DNA from 3 places in the Asaia bogorensis NBRC 16594 genome. Region 3 is predicted to be linked to each of the others. Evidence: riboswitches for the same ligand, from Rfam matches in the RefSeq annotation. Region 3 holds a riboswitch; each other region holds the start of a gene.
What was found. A riboswitch is a leader RNA that binds a small molecule or an ion and turns the genes downstream of it on or off. The one in region 3 is predicted to bind cobalamin.
Positions count from the first base shown of each region.

Region 1: linked by a shared signal. The riboswitch ahead of Asbog_RS07985 (TonB-dependent receptor) and the one ahead of Asbog_RS11785 (HoxN/HupN/NixA family nickel/cobalt transporter) in region 3 are both predicted to bind cobalamin.
Region 2: linked by a shared signal. The riboswitch ahead of Asbog_RS02765 (DUF1636 family protein) and the one ahead of Asbog_RS11785 (HoxN/HupN/NixA family nickel/cobalt transporter) in region 3 are both predicted to bind cobalamin.

Region 1 covers NZ_AP014690.1:1,779,899-1,785,015, forward strand. The annotation lists gene Asbog_RS07980 (phosphocholine-specific phospholipase C) at 1-1,303, shown strand, start outside; cobalamin riboswitch at 1,545-1,748, shown strand; gene Asbog_RS07985 (TonB-dependent receptor) at 1,836-4,067, shown strand; gene Asbog_RS07990 (M48 family metallopeptidase) at 4,180-4,998, opposite strand.
Region 2 covers NZ_AP014690.1:612,325-617,441, reverse strand. The annotation lists gene cobN (cobaltochelatase subunit CobN) at 1-2,066, opposite strand, end outside; gene cobW (cobalamin biosynthesis protein CobW) at 2,070-3,083, opposite strand; gene Asbog_RS02765 (DUF1636 family protein) at 3,080-3,496, opposite strand; cobalamin riboswitch at 3,640-3,844, opposite strand; gene Asbog_RS02760 (response regulator) at 4,009-4,713, shown strand; gene Asbog_RS02755 (HAMP domain-containing sensor histidine kinase) at 4,710-5,117, shown strand, end outside.
Region 3 covers NZ_AP014690.1:2,687,807-2,692,923, forward strand. The annotation lists gene Asbog_RS11780 (TonB-dependent receptor domain-containing protein) at 1-1,593, shown strand, start outside; gene Asbog_RS11785 (HoxN/HupN/NixA family nickel/cobalt transporter) at 1,656-2,690, opposite strand; cobalamin riboswitch at 2,845-3,059, opposite strand; gene Asbog_RS11790 (NAD-dependent succinate-semialdehyde dehydrogenase) at 3,260-4,630, shown strand; gene Asbog_RS11795 (SDR family oxidoreductase) at 4,836-5,117, shown strand, end outside.

The DNA.
Region 1 (5,117 bases), 910 kb from region 3:
TTTTGGCGACAATCCCCTCGCCTCCTTCAGGCAGTTCCGTAATCTCGACAAGCAGGACTGGCGCTATCGTCAGGCGCGCGCTGTCGTTCCGGGCTCAAACAAGGAGAACATGCACGAACTGGAAGGGCGCTACCTGCTGGAGGCTTTCGAGAAAGACATTGCCGATGAAACGCTGCCTCAGGTGTCGTGGATCGTCCCACCGGCGGCCCTTTCGGAGCATCCCGAAGCGCCGCCCGGCTTTGGCGAGCATCTGATTTCCAAGCTGATCGACATTTTCGTTCGACATCCCGACACATGGGCCAAGACCGTTTTCATTCTGAATTACGATGAGAATGACGGGTTTTTCGACCATGTACCGCCGCCTGTTCCCTCAACGCAGACAGCAACTCGCCAGCTTCCGGACGGTGAGGCCTATCACGGCGAGCCGGTCGGCCTCGGGCCTCGCGTACCCGCCCTGATCATTTCGCCCTGGACAAAAGGTGGGTGGGTCAATTCACAGGTCTTCGACCATACGTCGGTCATCCGGTTTCTGGAGCAGCGGTTCAATGTGCCCTGCCCGACCATCACACCCTGGCGCCGTGCGGTTTGCGGCGATCTGACCTCTGCCTTCGATTTCAGCAAGCCTGATGCGAAGTGGTCCGTGGCTCTTCCTGATACGAGCGCGTATCTGCCCCAGACACGAATTTCCTGTGCACACCCACCTCCGCTCGTACCTGAGCATGGTAGCCTGCCCCTGCAGGAGGCCGGTCAGCGTCCGAGCCGGGCTCTGCCTTATCGCTTCGCCGTCACAAGCCACGCCGATGCGCCGACGAAACTGGTCTTTGCCAACACGGCCGAGCAGGGTGTGGTTTTTCGTATCCGTCAGACGGGTGAGGCAAGCCAACATCTGACCGTTGCAGGCAAGACAACCACTATGTTCCACTGTGCCGCCTCAGGCACGGTCGAGATCTATGGGCCGAACGGGTTCTACCATCTCCATGATCCCGAGAGCCGCATTGGCCTGACTTCACAGGCGAACGGAAACAGCCTGCATCTGTCCTTGAACTGCGCGGGACAGGGGACCGGTGCAGACGAACCCGTCGTGCTCCTGCTCATCGATCACTACACCGGGCAGCGACAGGACCTTTCCGTACAACCGGGGCGGATTTTGCACCTTACCATACCGGTTGCCGTGAGTGACCACTGGTACCATGTCGATTGCGTCACCCGTTCGGGCAAGCTTGTTCTCTCTCTCGCGGGTCATGTCGAAAACGGATCGCCCAGCCGGTCGGACCCGCATTTCGGGCGTGGGAACCCGGCCTGAAAGCCTGTCTCTTCGGGATAACGACGTGCGTAATCGTTAGCGAGAACGACACAGCCATAGTCGCCAGAACAGGGACAGGGCCTCATGAAGGCGCGACCCTTTCGCTCCCGAGCGCGTGGGGCACGTCTGTGCCGTCTCACGCCTGCGCACCCGAGCCTGTCAGCGCTGTCGCAAAATAGACGCAAGGAAAAGCCAAACTATAGACCAGGACCCGCGCAGCATTGACAGCACGGGTCGGAAAGCTAGGGTCCAGTCCGATGGTGTCCCGGAGACGGGATGAAAAGGGAACATGGTCGAACGCCATGACTGCCCCCGCAACTGTAGGTGAAGAGTGTGCGAACGTGGACCCGCCAAGGGTTCAGCCACTGGGACTATCCCCCCGGGAAGGCCAGTTCGCACATCATGACGCACAAGTCAGGAGACCTGCCATCACACGGGGTCACGGACGAGAACCGGCGGGCGGGGTGTCCTGCAGGTGGCAGGGGAAACGCTGCCCATCGTAGTGACGTGAACACGGGATAGAACACATAACATGCGCCCCATGCGCTCACTCAGGGCTTGTCTTCTGGCCGGCATCTCGCTCGCGCCTGCACTTGGCCTTCTGCCGCTTTTACCTGCTGCCCTCGCTCAGGAGCAAGGCAGCAACGACGAGTACATTACGGCTCATGGTGAGAGTACCGGCCTCAAGGCACGCCCAGCCATAGGCGGCCGGCTCGGACTCAGCCTCCAGCATAATCCGGCCTCGATCTCGATCATCGATCAGAAGATCATCTCGCAGCGCGGCTATGTGCATGCCGAAGATGCTGCCGATTTCGCACCGGGTGTGACCTCCGGTGGCTCGCCCGGCAATCCGGCCCAGCTCATGATGCGCGGTTTCAGCGGCAACCAGGTGCTGATCCTGCGCGACGGTTTCTATTTTGGTCCCACGACCATGGTGAACCGGCCGCTCAACGCCTTCAACCTTGAGGCGGTCGAGATCCTGAAAGGCCCCTCCTCCGTTCTTTATGGCCAGGGTGCCGTCGGCGGTACCGTGGATATGCGCACGCGTACGCCGGACATGGATCATGTGCGTGCCAACGCCCTGCTCTCCTACGGGAGCTTCAATAGCTGGAATGCAGGCATTGGCGGGTCAGTGCCCCTCACCCGTACCCTGGCGATACGAAGCGACTTCAGCCGGACCTCGTCTGATGGCTATGTCAAAGGCGCCAACCCGCGCAGCAATGACTGGACCACCACGCTCCTGTGGCATCCAGACGCGAAGTTCACGGCACGTTTTACCGTCGATTACCTGACCGATAATCTCTCGACCTATTACGGTGCGCCGCTCGTACCGGGCTCTGCTGTAAAAGACGCAGCTGGTGGGCTGCTCCATTCAACTCAGGGACTTGTCATCAGCCGCGCGTCGCTGTGGCGCAACTACAACGTGGCCAACCCACGGGCGAGCTCCGTCAATGCGACGCCAACGCTGCATCTGGACTGGGCTGCCAGCGACCACATCTCGCTGCATGACAAGGCCTATTTCCTTTATGCCAAACGTCGCTGGGACAATGCCGAGACCTACAGCTATATCGCGTCACCCGGCGCCACTAATGCGAGCGGACAGGCAATCACGCCCGGCCGGGTCGGCCGCGATCGCTTCTATGTCTATCAGAACCAGCATCAGCTTGGAGACAGTGTCGATGCCCGTTTCGATTATCCCCTGTTCGGGTTACGCAATCGCCTCGTGATTGGCGGAGATGCCTACTACATTCGCTTCATCCGCAATCGCGGCTTTCCCGATGCGGATTATGCCGACAGCGTCTCATTGACGAGCCCTGAAGGTGGCGCACTCGGGTCATTTGCCGGGGAGTATCCCTACCGTAAATCTCCCACGACCATGATCGACGCGGGCCTCTTTCTTGAGGATACCCTCTCGATCACCGACAGGCTGCGGCTGGTGGGAGGGTTCAGATATGACTGGCTTTCACTCGACAGGCAGAACTTTAACCAGAATGGCGAGTTCAATGCGTCCACCAGCTTCAAGGGGCATTACAATCCGGCCAATTTCCGCATAGGTCCGGTTTTCGACCTGTTGCCCAATCTGAGCCTGTATGGGGTTTATACCACGGCTGAAGACCCACCGGGCTCCAATCTCTTCCTTGCCAATCGAGGGCAATTCTCCCGATTGAGTCACTCACGTCAGGGAGAGATTGGGCTCAAGGCAAGCGCTCTCTCGGGACGGCTCGTCACAACCCTGTCCTTCTTCGATATCCGTAGGACGAGGGTGCTGGTCCAGACCGGACAGGACAGTGTCTCGACAGCCGGCAGCCAGAAATCGCGCGGTCTGGAGTGGCAGGCCGATTGGCGCATTGACCGGCACTGGAGCGTCTCGGGGAACGTGGCCTATACCTATGCCCGTTACGGCACGTTCTTCCCGAATGCCGCGACCGATGCGAGCGGCAATCAGGTTCCGGACGTCCCGGCGGTAACGGCCAATCTATGGGGCGTATGGTCGAACGTTTTCGACCTGCCGCTCGATCTGGGCGCGGGCATGCGTTACGTCTCTGCACGCAAGGGTGATTACGCCAATACTCTCACGCTCAAGAACTATGCACTCGTAAACGTGTTTGCCGGCTGGCACGTCTGTGAGGGGATCACCCTGTATGGCCGGATCGATAATCTTGCCAACAAGCATTACGTGCAATGGGCGGACACCAGCTATCCAAGCGAGGTCCTGATCGGCGCGCCGCGCTCCTTCACGGTCAGCATGCAGGCCTCCTTATGAAAGTATGGGAGGCGTGATGCCTCCCTCGTCATCCAGACGGGGACCACCTCCCCTTGCTGAACGTCCCGTGTGTCATCCAACCCAATAACGCTTGTCTATAGAACGCGACGGGTCAGACAGCGCCGTGTTTCCGTTCGGGTGTTGCGAAAAGCGCGATGAGACGTGAAACGCGTCGCGTGAGGCGCGGATGGGTAGACATGATCTCCACCACAAAGCCAGCCATGCCCGGCACCTGTGCCTCCTGCTCGGCAAAAGCCTCAGCATTCATCGACGTATTGAGGCGCCGTGCTCCGCAAGCGAGCATCTGCAAGGCCCCTACACCGTCACGATAATCCGGCAGTATCGAAGCGCCTACGGCATCGCAGCTATACTCGCGTCCGCGCGAATAGGCATGGTAAAGGAGCGGTACCAGATAGGCCGGCGCACGAAGGAAAGTCTTGAAGCCATCAAGATGCCCCAGCACATGATGGGCAATCTCATGACCCATGATGAAGCGGAGCTGCGCATCTGTGTCTGTCTCGATGATAGCCGATGTCAGGAACACATAGCGCCCACGAAGCAGGCGTATGGCAAAGGCGTTCGTGATACCGTGCGAGTTGTAGATGAAGGCACGAGGCACCTCTTGCAGGCCGAGCCTTTGGCTGACTTCAGCAAAGGTCGCATGGAGTTCAGGGAACTGCCTCGAGGAGAGGGCTACCATGTTGCCAAGCGCATAGGCCCGATAAAGCGCTGCTGCGACAAGACTGATCGCGCCGAGCACGCCGAGATAGAGAGCGATCACCACGAGTTGGGCCAGACCGTTCGGGCGCACAAGCGCAACCATGACAAAAGCAGCCAACAGAATGAGCCAGACAGCGGTCCCAAGAACTGTCAGGGTCCCACCGTAAAGTCTTTCCTTGGCATGGCGATATTGTTTTATGTCAGATGTCATGGCTGTGTGATGCCCTTCTTCTCGTTATAGTTCTATGAGCAAGACAAGCAGTATCAACAGGCGGAATAATCTGCATGTGATTTACCGTTTCATCCAGGTTTGCGAGACATAATGCGTCT
Region 2 (5,117 bases), 1.1 Mb from region 3:
AGCATCGCGACCAGCGCATCATGGCGGGGCGGCGTACAGCCGAAAACATGCAGGCCATCGCGTATCTGGAGGTCCTTGACGTCGCACAGATAGGCATCGAGCCGCGCCAGCGCCTCGGCCTCATCCGCCGAATCATCCCTGGGCGTCCCCACGCGTGCCTTGCGCCCGTCGGCCCCTTCCCGGCCGGTAGCGCATGAATGGCTTTCGGCCAGCACTCCCAGATCGGCAGCCCGATCAAGAATCTGACGGCGCAGCATGGTGCCGCGTCGCTTGTCCAGCCCGTCTGCCTCGGCATATTCGTCGATCAGGCGTTCAAGGGACTCCATGGCGCTGTCGAGCCCTGCACGCTGCACGGGCGGGGTCATGTGACCGATCATCACCGCACCGAGGCGCCTCTTGGCCGCAGCGGCTTCACCGGGGTTGTTGACGATGAAAGGGTAGATGACCGGTACCCCGTCCAGCAGCACAGCGGGGGCACATTCAGGTGAGAGCGCCACCGCCTTGCCGGGCAACCATTCCAGCGTGCCATGCGTGCCCAGATGTATCATTGCACTGATATCGCCGATGCGGCGCAGCCAGAGATAGAAGCCGATATAGGCATGGCAGGGCGCAATATCGGGGTCGTGATACTGCGCCTTGCGGTCAGCTTCCTCACCACGACCGGGCTGAAGGGCCAGAATGAGGGCGCCGACGCGCAGAAAGCGCGCCTTGACCGGCTGAGAGGGCATCCCCCATGTCGCAATGATTTTTTGCCGGAACGACTCAGGCAGGGTGTCGAAAGCCGCCCGATAGGCGTCGGCACTCATGATGAGAGTGGGCGCGGCGCGGCACAATCTGTCTGGCAGTTCTGACGCGACAAGAGGCGGCACGTCGTATCCCGCACTGGCCAGCATGGTGGCGATGGCCTCGACACTGGCAAAACTATCCAGCCCAACAGCGTGGGCGGCCTGCCCTTCGGCGCCGGGATAATCGGAGAGAACCAGCGCCAGACGCCGCTCGCCTGGCGTTTCGGCTGCCAAACGCAACCAGCCCTGCATCTGGCGCACAATTTGCGCGATACCGGGGGCATAAGCCACGCGCCGGGCTGGCAGGCCGGGCGGTGCCTCATCGCGAAACGATATGGGTGCCCCTGAAAGACGACCGTCAAATTCGGGCAGGACGATCTGCATGGCAAGATCGGACGGTGACAGCCCCCGGGCGGCCTTGCGCCACCCTTCAAGCGTCGTGCCCGGCTGGAGCAGCTGGACGATGGGCACACCCGCTGCTTCAAGGACCGATGCCCCGCCATCATCCCCACGAGAGGCGAAGAACGTGGCATTCAGAATGATGTCGGGGGGATCGTCCACAAGCCACCGGTCGAGAAAAGGCACGACTTTGGCCGCGCGAAGGGACGAGACATACACCAGATCGACCCCGCATCCGGCAGCCGCGATCGCCTCTGCCAGCGCATCGATCCCATCGAGATCGGCAGAAAGGAGGTGGGCGCGGTAGAACACGACCAGAGCCCGACTGGAGACGTCCGTGTTCAGGCGACGGTAAATTCCGGCCTCAGGCAGCTTTTCGGCCTCGGCCCCGTCATCCGCATTTAATCCGCCAATAGCCCCCATAAGGGTGAGCGCACAGCGCAGATTGCGTGTTCCGCCCTCGCGAAACAGGCTGTCGAGCCGGGCCCACTGGGCGGGCGCGATGCTCGAAAGGCTTTCGAGTGCAGTATTCGGCGTGGCCTCGCCGGTGATGAAGGCCAGTGGAATGGCCTTTTCCCGGCAGACGAGCCTGAGTTCATCCACGCCGTAACGCCAGTATTCGGTACCCCCGAGCAAGCGCACCACTACGCAACGTGCATGGGCAATCGTCTGCTCCAGATAAAGATCGACCGACAGGGGATGACGCAGGCGCGACAGGGTGGCGACCTGTAAACTGGGGTCTGACGCCCTGTGCACATCGCGCAGGCCTAGCAAATCACTTTCGGAAAACGACAGCAGGACAAGATCGGCTGGCGCGTGGGCAAGGTCCTCGGCCACAGCCTGCCCATCCAGATCATGCGTTTCCCGAAAGAGAATATGCACGGCTCAGCCTGCGTCGAAGCTGCGCTGCACAGCCGCGGGGTCAAGCCCATGCAAACCGATCACAACCAGCCTGCCCTCTGGCGCCTCGCCCTGCTCATAGGCATGTCGGATGCGCGCGCCCACCGCCTGCACGCCCAGACGAAGGCTCTTGCCGGCCACGCGGGCAAAGCCTTTCATACGCAGCACATCATGCTCACGCGCCACCTTCTCGAGTCTGGCGATAAAGGCTTCGGCACTGGCCTGTTCGGGCAGGCTCAGCACGAAACTCGTAAAATCGTCATGCTCATGCTCATCTGCCCCGTCATGATGCGAGGGGCGTGCTGCCAGATCGTCCTCTGCCGCAGCGGCAAGGCCGAGCAGCACAGCCGGATCGACACGCCCTTCACGGGCGCGAATCACGCGCACCCGACGCTTGCGTGCAGCAAGACCGGCCTCGACCGCAGTGAGGGCGGCGTCATCCAGCAGATCCGTCTTGTTGAGGATGACCAGATCGGCTGAATCCAGCTGATCCTCGTAAACCTCTTCGAGCGGGTTATCATGGTCGAGCGACTCATCTTCCTCGCGCTGCTTCGCCACGGCCTCAGGGTCATCGGCAAAGCGGCCATCGGCCACTGCCGGCGCATCTACCACGGTAATCACGCCATCCACCGTCATGCGCGTGCGCACGCTCGGCCAGCCGAACGCCTTGAGCAGCGGCTTGGGCAAGGCAAGACCCGAGGTCTCGATGACAATGTGATCGGGTGGGGTCGGGCGATCAAGAAGGGCTTCCATGGTGGGGATGAAATCATCCGCCACGGTGCAGCACAGGCAGCCATTGGTCAGTTCGACAATATCTTCCTCAGGGCAGTTCGGAATACTGCACCCGCGCAGGGTCTCGCCATCGATGCCCAGAGAACCGAATTCATTGACCACGATCGCGATGCGGCGGCCATCAGATTTCTCGATCAGGTGACGCAGCAGGGTGGTTTTACCCGCACCAAGGAAGCCGGTGATGATGGTAACAGGAATCTTGCTCATGACAGTCTTTCAGATGCGGCAGGTTGGGCAGGTGCAGCAGGTTGAAGAGATTCGCCTGACGGCGACAACTGGCCAGGAAAACGCCCCAAAATAATATCGCGCAGGCTTTCAGGACGCTTTGAGGGCATGACCGTACCTGAGCGCGAGTGTTCATAGGCCTTGGCATAGACCATCAGATCCTCCGCCAGTTCAGGCCTCAACCCTCCCAGAAGCCACGACCATTTGCCGGGCATGGACAGGGTGGCGGTGCAGCCCCGCTGGCACGCCGCAAGACATTTGACCCCCTCGACACGCACACCGGCGGTGGTCGCCTGCTGCAAGAGGGCCTCGTGCAGCGCCTCACCCCCATCCCTGCAGGTAAGGCAGACATGAATGACGGGAGGCGTATCGCAAGATGTTATCGGTTCGGCCATGAACAATCCCGGACCAGGCCCGCAAAACGGGCGCAACAGGGCACAAGGATGATTGCCGGGATATCCCGGCCTGCCATAAGCCGCCCCTCGATGAAGGGTGCGGGTTCATGGTCTGTCGCGCTCCGGGCACCCCGCCGGATCGTGAAATCGGTGACGCGACGGCAGGTCTCCTGGCTCATGGTCCCGGTTGCCCGGCATTGCCGCCCCCTTCCCGGCATGGTCACCAGTGGGCTGCGACGGCAATGACATACCACCTACAGTTGCGGGGGCAGCGCAGGACTGATGCACATGGCACGCACCTGCTTCCCTTTTCACCCCTTGCGAGGCACCGTCGCTTATTTCCTAGCAGCTTTGCCAAAGGAGATGCAAAGCCCGGAAAGGACAGGGCGACGCGCGCCTTTCCCCTGTGACCCGGAGCATCGCTCCATCCGATTGTTTGCAACTTGAAACATCATGTCCGTTGCTGACATCATACGGACGAGCCTGCGTGATACGACTGAGGGATGACCCCAATGCCTCATCTTCTTCTTGTCGATGATGACCAGGATATCCTGACCCTTCTCGGCAGTTTTCTGCAAAAGCATCACTATCAGATCTCCACGGCCGAAACGGGCGAGACCATGTTTGCCATTCTGGACAGGCAACCGGTCGATCTGGTGATTCTCGATATCATGCTCCGCAATGAGGACGGGTTCAGCCTGTGCCAGCGCCTGCGTGCCCGATCCCGCATCCCGGTCATCATGCTTTCTGCCATGGCCGATCTGACTGACCGTATCGTGGGGCTCGAGATCGGGGCCGATGATTACCTGACAAAGCCATTCGACCAGCGCGAGCTTCTGGCCCGGGTCAAGGCGGTCCTGCGTCGTGCTACCACGCCGGGCGAGACAACCCCGTCGCTGCGCCCTGTCCTTCGTTTCGGTCGCTGGGTTCTGGATGTTGCCCGTCGCGAACTACGCGCGCAGGACCAGTCGCTCGTCCCGCTCTCGGGGGGTGAATTCGATCTGCTGCTGACTTTTGTCGAACACCCGCAACGCGTTCTCACGCGGGACCAGCTGATGGATATGGCTCGCGGCCCCGACCATGCCGCCTTCGATCGCAGTATCGATGTGCAGGTCAGCCGCCTGCGCGCCAAGCTGGAGGACGATCCCAGAAATCCAACCCTGATACGCACCGTGCGCAATGGCGGCTATATGTTCACCGCCGCGGTGAAACGATGAGATGGGCGAGGCTCCCCCCCGATCGCATTTTCACACAGGACACCATCTCCCGCCGCCTGATTGTTACTGTGGCCCTTGCCGCCGGGATAACGCTGCTGTTGCTCGCGGTCTTTGTTGAATTTGGCGGCCAGTGGAGCAAGCCTGATATTGAAGCCACCGGTATGGTGAGAGAGGTTGGGGCCGTGCTTCGCATGGTGCGGGTCGCCCCCGCCACGGACAGGGAAACGCTGCTGGCAGCAGCGCAATCGAGACAGATCCATTTCGGGTGGTACCCGGAAGCCTCGCCGCTCGCGAAGGCTCTGGCTGCGGGGCATTACCGTCGCAGCGAGATTGAGGAGAGCTGGCATTTCCTGAGCCCGTTTCTGGGGCAAAGGCCTCCTGCCATCGCGGTGTTCCAGGAAGAT
Region 3 (5,117 bases):
GAGTATACGCGCAATACCAATGCCACGACGGCCCCGTCGCTCGTTATTCCCAACCTTGTCAATGCGTTGAATGCTGTCACTGCTGCTGATGGCACAATCGAATGTGCTCCCGGCTACCAGAATGCCCCGATTGCCACGCGCAGCGCGGTATGTGCCCCGCTCAACCCGTTTGGCTACAACCAGATGACGCCGGCCGCGCGCGACTACGTCACAACGGAGTCACGCTCGACCAACCGCAACACGCAACGCGATCTGCAGGCCGAAATCAGCTCGACCGTGGCGACCCTGCCAGCAGGGGCGATACGGTGGGATCTGGGCTACGAACATCGACGCGAGGCCTATCATTTTGACCCCGGCGCCTATCTGCTTGGCTGGAAACAGGGCGATGGCAGCTATCTCCCCTACGGCAACAGCGCGTCGATCCCGTATACGGGCGGCGCTTATCATACGCATGAGGGCTTCGGCGAGCTCGATATCCCTCTGATCTCACCGGCAATGCACCTCCCGGGTGCCTATCATCTCTCCCTGACGGCCAATGGGCGCGTAACCTATAACAGTATCACCGGTACCTACTGGACCTATATGACCGGTGCGGCCTGGTGGCCCACACGCGATATCGGTCTGAGCGGCAATTACGCTCTATCGGTACGCAATCCCGGCATTGGCGAACTCTACTCCCCCCAATCCTCGACCTATCAGAACGGCGTCGATCCCTGTTCCGATACAGGCCTTGCGTCGGGCCCCAACCCGGCCCTGCGAGCCGCCAATTGCGCACGCGCCGGACTGCCTCAGAATTTCGTCTCGAACTTCAATTCCTACGGCGTCGAGGGTACAGCCGGAGGAAACCGGAATCTCTCTAATGAACGTTCCAAAAGCTATATGGGCAGCCTTGAATTCAGGCCGCATTTCATACGCGGGTTCGATGTCAAAGCCTCATTCGTGGATGTCAGGGTTGCTGATGCCATCACCTATCTGAGTGCCAATGATCTGCTCAACGCCTGCTATGACACCGGCATCTACCCGAATAATCGCTTCTGCTCGACATTCACCCGGGATTCATCGGGGCAAATTTCCTCTTTCCGCTCCGGCTACTATAATATCGCCAGCTACGAGACCCAGGCCCTTCAAACGACGATAGAGTATAACACTCCCCTCTCCCGTCTGGGTCTGCCTGAGAGTTCGGGGGCAATCGACCTTCGAGGCAACTACGTGCATTACGTCAAGAGCACGCGCAATTATGCCGGAAGCACCTATCTGCTTTCAGGTAATATTGCTGCGCCCAATGACAATTTCACGCTCAACACCACGTGGATACGTGGCCCCTTTAACGCTCAGTGGCAGACTATCTGGTATGGCCCGAGCCTCGTGGCCCTTCAGGTGCCGACCACGCGTTATGAGGGCAACAAACGCCCGGCCTTTGCCTATTTCAATCTCTCACTCGACTATGCCGTAACCGAGCATTTCTCGACCAGCTTCGTGGTGAACAACATCACCGACGCCCTGCCACGCGATGCAGTCATCTATAGCGTGGGCCGTTATTACGAGGCGCTTATCGGTCGCGCCTTTCAGATGCGCATTGGCGCCCATTTCTGAACGCAACGCCCGCTGGTGGTTGTACTCGCGACCGCCGGCGCGCCGAGACCGTAAGCCCTTCGTCAGTTTTTGCGCCGTGCATCGACCCGGCTGAAAATCAGAGACAGCATCCAGGCCAGCACGAACAGCCCGATCACGATAAACCCGATCTGGTTGAAGCTGTCGCTGACAGTGGCCACCATGCCCCAGAACCGCCCTTCAAAACCGATCTGATCACCCAGCAGGCGCAGCGTTTCGATACTGCCAATCCCGACAGCCACGATCACCGAGATCAGGGTAATGATGATGTTATAGCGCAGCTTGCGCAGCGGATCGACAAAGGCCCAGCGATAGGCCCCGAGCATGAGAACACCATCTGCCGTATCGACAAGGGCCATGCCCGCAGCGAACAGGGCAGGAAAGATCATGATCGCCGCAACCGAAACACCCCGGCTCGCCTGTGAGGCAGACAGCCCCAGAAGCGAAACCTCTGTCGCGGTATCGAAGCCGAGGCCGAACAGAAAGCCAAGCAGCACCATATGCCAGCTGCGCGAGACCAGTCTGAACAGCGGATAGAGCAGGCGCGACAGCACTCCGCCCCGGTTCAGAAGCGCTTCTGGGTCGACCTCCTCGATCGCCCCGCCTGCCCGTATGTGACGCCAGGCGCGCCAGGCGCCGCGCAGGACAATGAAATTCGTGATGGCCAGGGCAAACAGGAAGCCGGCCGAAACAAGCGTGCTGGCAATGCCACCGATATCACGCCATGCACCAAAACGATCCTGCATCGCCTGTGACAGCAGCGCCGTGCCCAGCGCCGCCAGCACAACGATCAGGGAATGACCGATGGCAAACCAGAACCCCGTCAGCAAGGGCTGACGCCCCATCTGGATGAACTTGCGCGTGACGTTGTCAATCGAGGCGATATGATCGGCATCGACAGCATGACGCAGGCCAAAACCATAAGCCAGCAGGGCATTGCCAAGCAGCAAGGGCCGATCGCGAAACATCATGAAGGTCCAGACCCAGAGCGCCATATTGGCCATAAGCAGGCCAATCCCCAGCAGGGAAATGCGCCAGCGCAGCGACGGCGGAGACACCGGCAAGGTTTCAGCGCTCATCTCTGGCTCCCTCTGTGCCCGATCAAAGATCCCCGATGAGGAAGCAGTTCAGGCCTGACGGCATTTCGTGCGCGTCGCAGCACGTCAGAAGGCAGGGTAAACTCGTTCACGAGAAGGGCTCTCCGCAACAACCGGATCATCCCGTCCGGTCTGGCCGTCAGACATGACAAGGGCAGGTCTCCTGGCTCACGGTTCATCGCTCCCCTGCCCCTTCCCGGATGACCTGCACCCAGTGGTTCCGGCAGGGCGCTCACCGCTCACAGTTGCGGGGACAGCTGCCGCCTCGCGCCCGATCCTCTCAGGATCAGCTAGCCCGTCCGACATTCCCTTTTCACTCACTCGCGCAAGACCCTCGACGGGCTCGACCCTACCGTCTCAACCAGGCGAAAGCCAGCGTTCAGCGGCCTTTATGCGGGTGTTTCTTCCATGCCCAAACCGTGCGTTTAGGGGGTTACCCAACCGATATTGCCTCCCCTTTGAGGGAAACCATGCGCCTTTCTAGGCATTTGTTCGACCGTGACTTTGGTTCGGCCATGCGCCGGACACCAGATAAACGGGAGCAGAAAACGATGAGCGCCTATCGTACGATCAACCCCGCCACAGGCAAAACCGAGCGCGAGTTCGACCTTCACACCAAGGCGCAGGCTTTTGAAAAACTCGACGCCGCCCATGAATTTTACAGAAGTGACTGGCGTCATCGCAGCTTTGCCGAGCGCAAGGCCATCGTCAGCAAGGCGGCGCAGATCCTTGAGCAGAACAAGGAGAAATACGCCCGACTGATTTCCATCGAAATGGGCAAGGTTCTGCCCGAGGCCATTGCCGAGACCGAACTCTCTGCGAAGATCCTCGCCTATTACGCCGAAAACGCCGAGAAATTCCTAGCCCCGCGTGAGATCCCTGTCTCGGAAGGTCGTGCGACGGTCCTCAGCCAGTCTCTGGGTGTCATCTACTGCGTCGAACCCTGGAACTTCCCTTACTACCAGCTCGCACGCGTGGCAGGTCCCAACCTGATGGCCGGCAATGTCGTGCTCGCCAAACATGCACCGGGTGTGCCGCAATGCGCCCTCGCTTTCGAGGCGCTGTTCCTCGAAGCCGGGGCACCCAAGGGAGCCTGGACCAATCTGTTCATCGACAATGATGTGTCGGAAGAACTGATTGCGCGCCCTGAAGTGCGTGGCGTGGCCCTGACCGGCAGTGAGCGTGCAGGCAGCGCTGTCGCCGCACAGGCTGGCAAGGCCCTGAAAAAGACCACGCTCGAACTCGGCGGCTCCGATCCGTTCATCGTGCTCGACGATGCCAATCTCGACGAGGTCATCCCCCGTGCCGTGGCAGGGCGCATGTCCAATAACGGTCAGGTTTGCACCGCCGCCAAGCGCATGATCGTTCATGAATCGCTGGCCGACGAATTCGTGCGTCGCCTCTCCGACGCCTTGGCCGAATTCCGCTATGGTGATCCGCTCGAGCAGGGCGTCACTCACGGCCCGATGAGCAGCGAAAACGCCATGAAGCTCGCACTGAGCCAGGTCGAAAAAGCAGTCGATCACGGGGCAAAGCTTGTCACCGGCGGCAAGAGGCTCGATCGCGAGGGCTTTTTCATGCAGGCGGCCCTGCTGACGCATGTCACCAAGGATAACCCGATTTTCTACGAGGAAATCTTTGGGCCCGCCGCCATTGTCTACCCGGTGGCCGATGACGACGCCGCCATCGCACTTGCCAATGACTCTCCGTTCGGTCTGGGCGGTTCCGTTCATACGGCTTCGGTCGAGCGTGGTCGCAAGCTCGCCGAGCGCATTGAAACCGGCATGGTGTTTATCAATGATGTGACGGGCACCGCCCCGGAACTGCCATTTGGCGGGGTCAAGAACTCCGGTTATGGCCGCGAACTTTCCTCCAACGGGATCGAGGAATTCGTCAATCACAAGCTGATCCGCTCAGCCTGATGAAAACCGGCCTGTCACGATCGTCCACCTGATCCGTGACAGGCCCTCAGGATGCCCTGTGCAAGGCCTTACGAAAGCCCATTCCTGACCTTGTGAGCGCCGCGACACGCTTTGCCATGAAACTAAGGCTCACATTTTCGCGATGAATAGGGTGCAACGCACAGCCCGCGGCACTTGACCGCCGTCCGGAAAACGGAGCCTCATCATGACCGATTACGCAAAGCCCCCCTTTGATACCCCCCTTCAGGATCGCATCCCGGGTCAGACCAAAGCCATGACGCCCCTCCCCGATCATGGTGAGGAGAGCTACGAGGGCTCAGGTCGCCTCGCGGGCAAGATTGCCCTCATCACAGGTGGCGATTCAGGCATAGGCCGTGCAGTCGCAATCGGGTTTGCGCGCGAAGGCGCCGACATCGCGCTTTCCTATCTTGACGAGGAAGCCGACGACGCCGCGGAAACAGCTGCCTGGATCGAAAAGGCGGGCCGC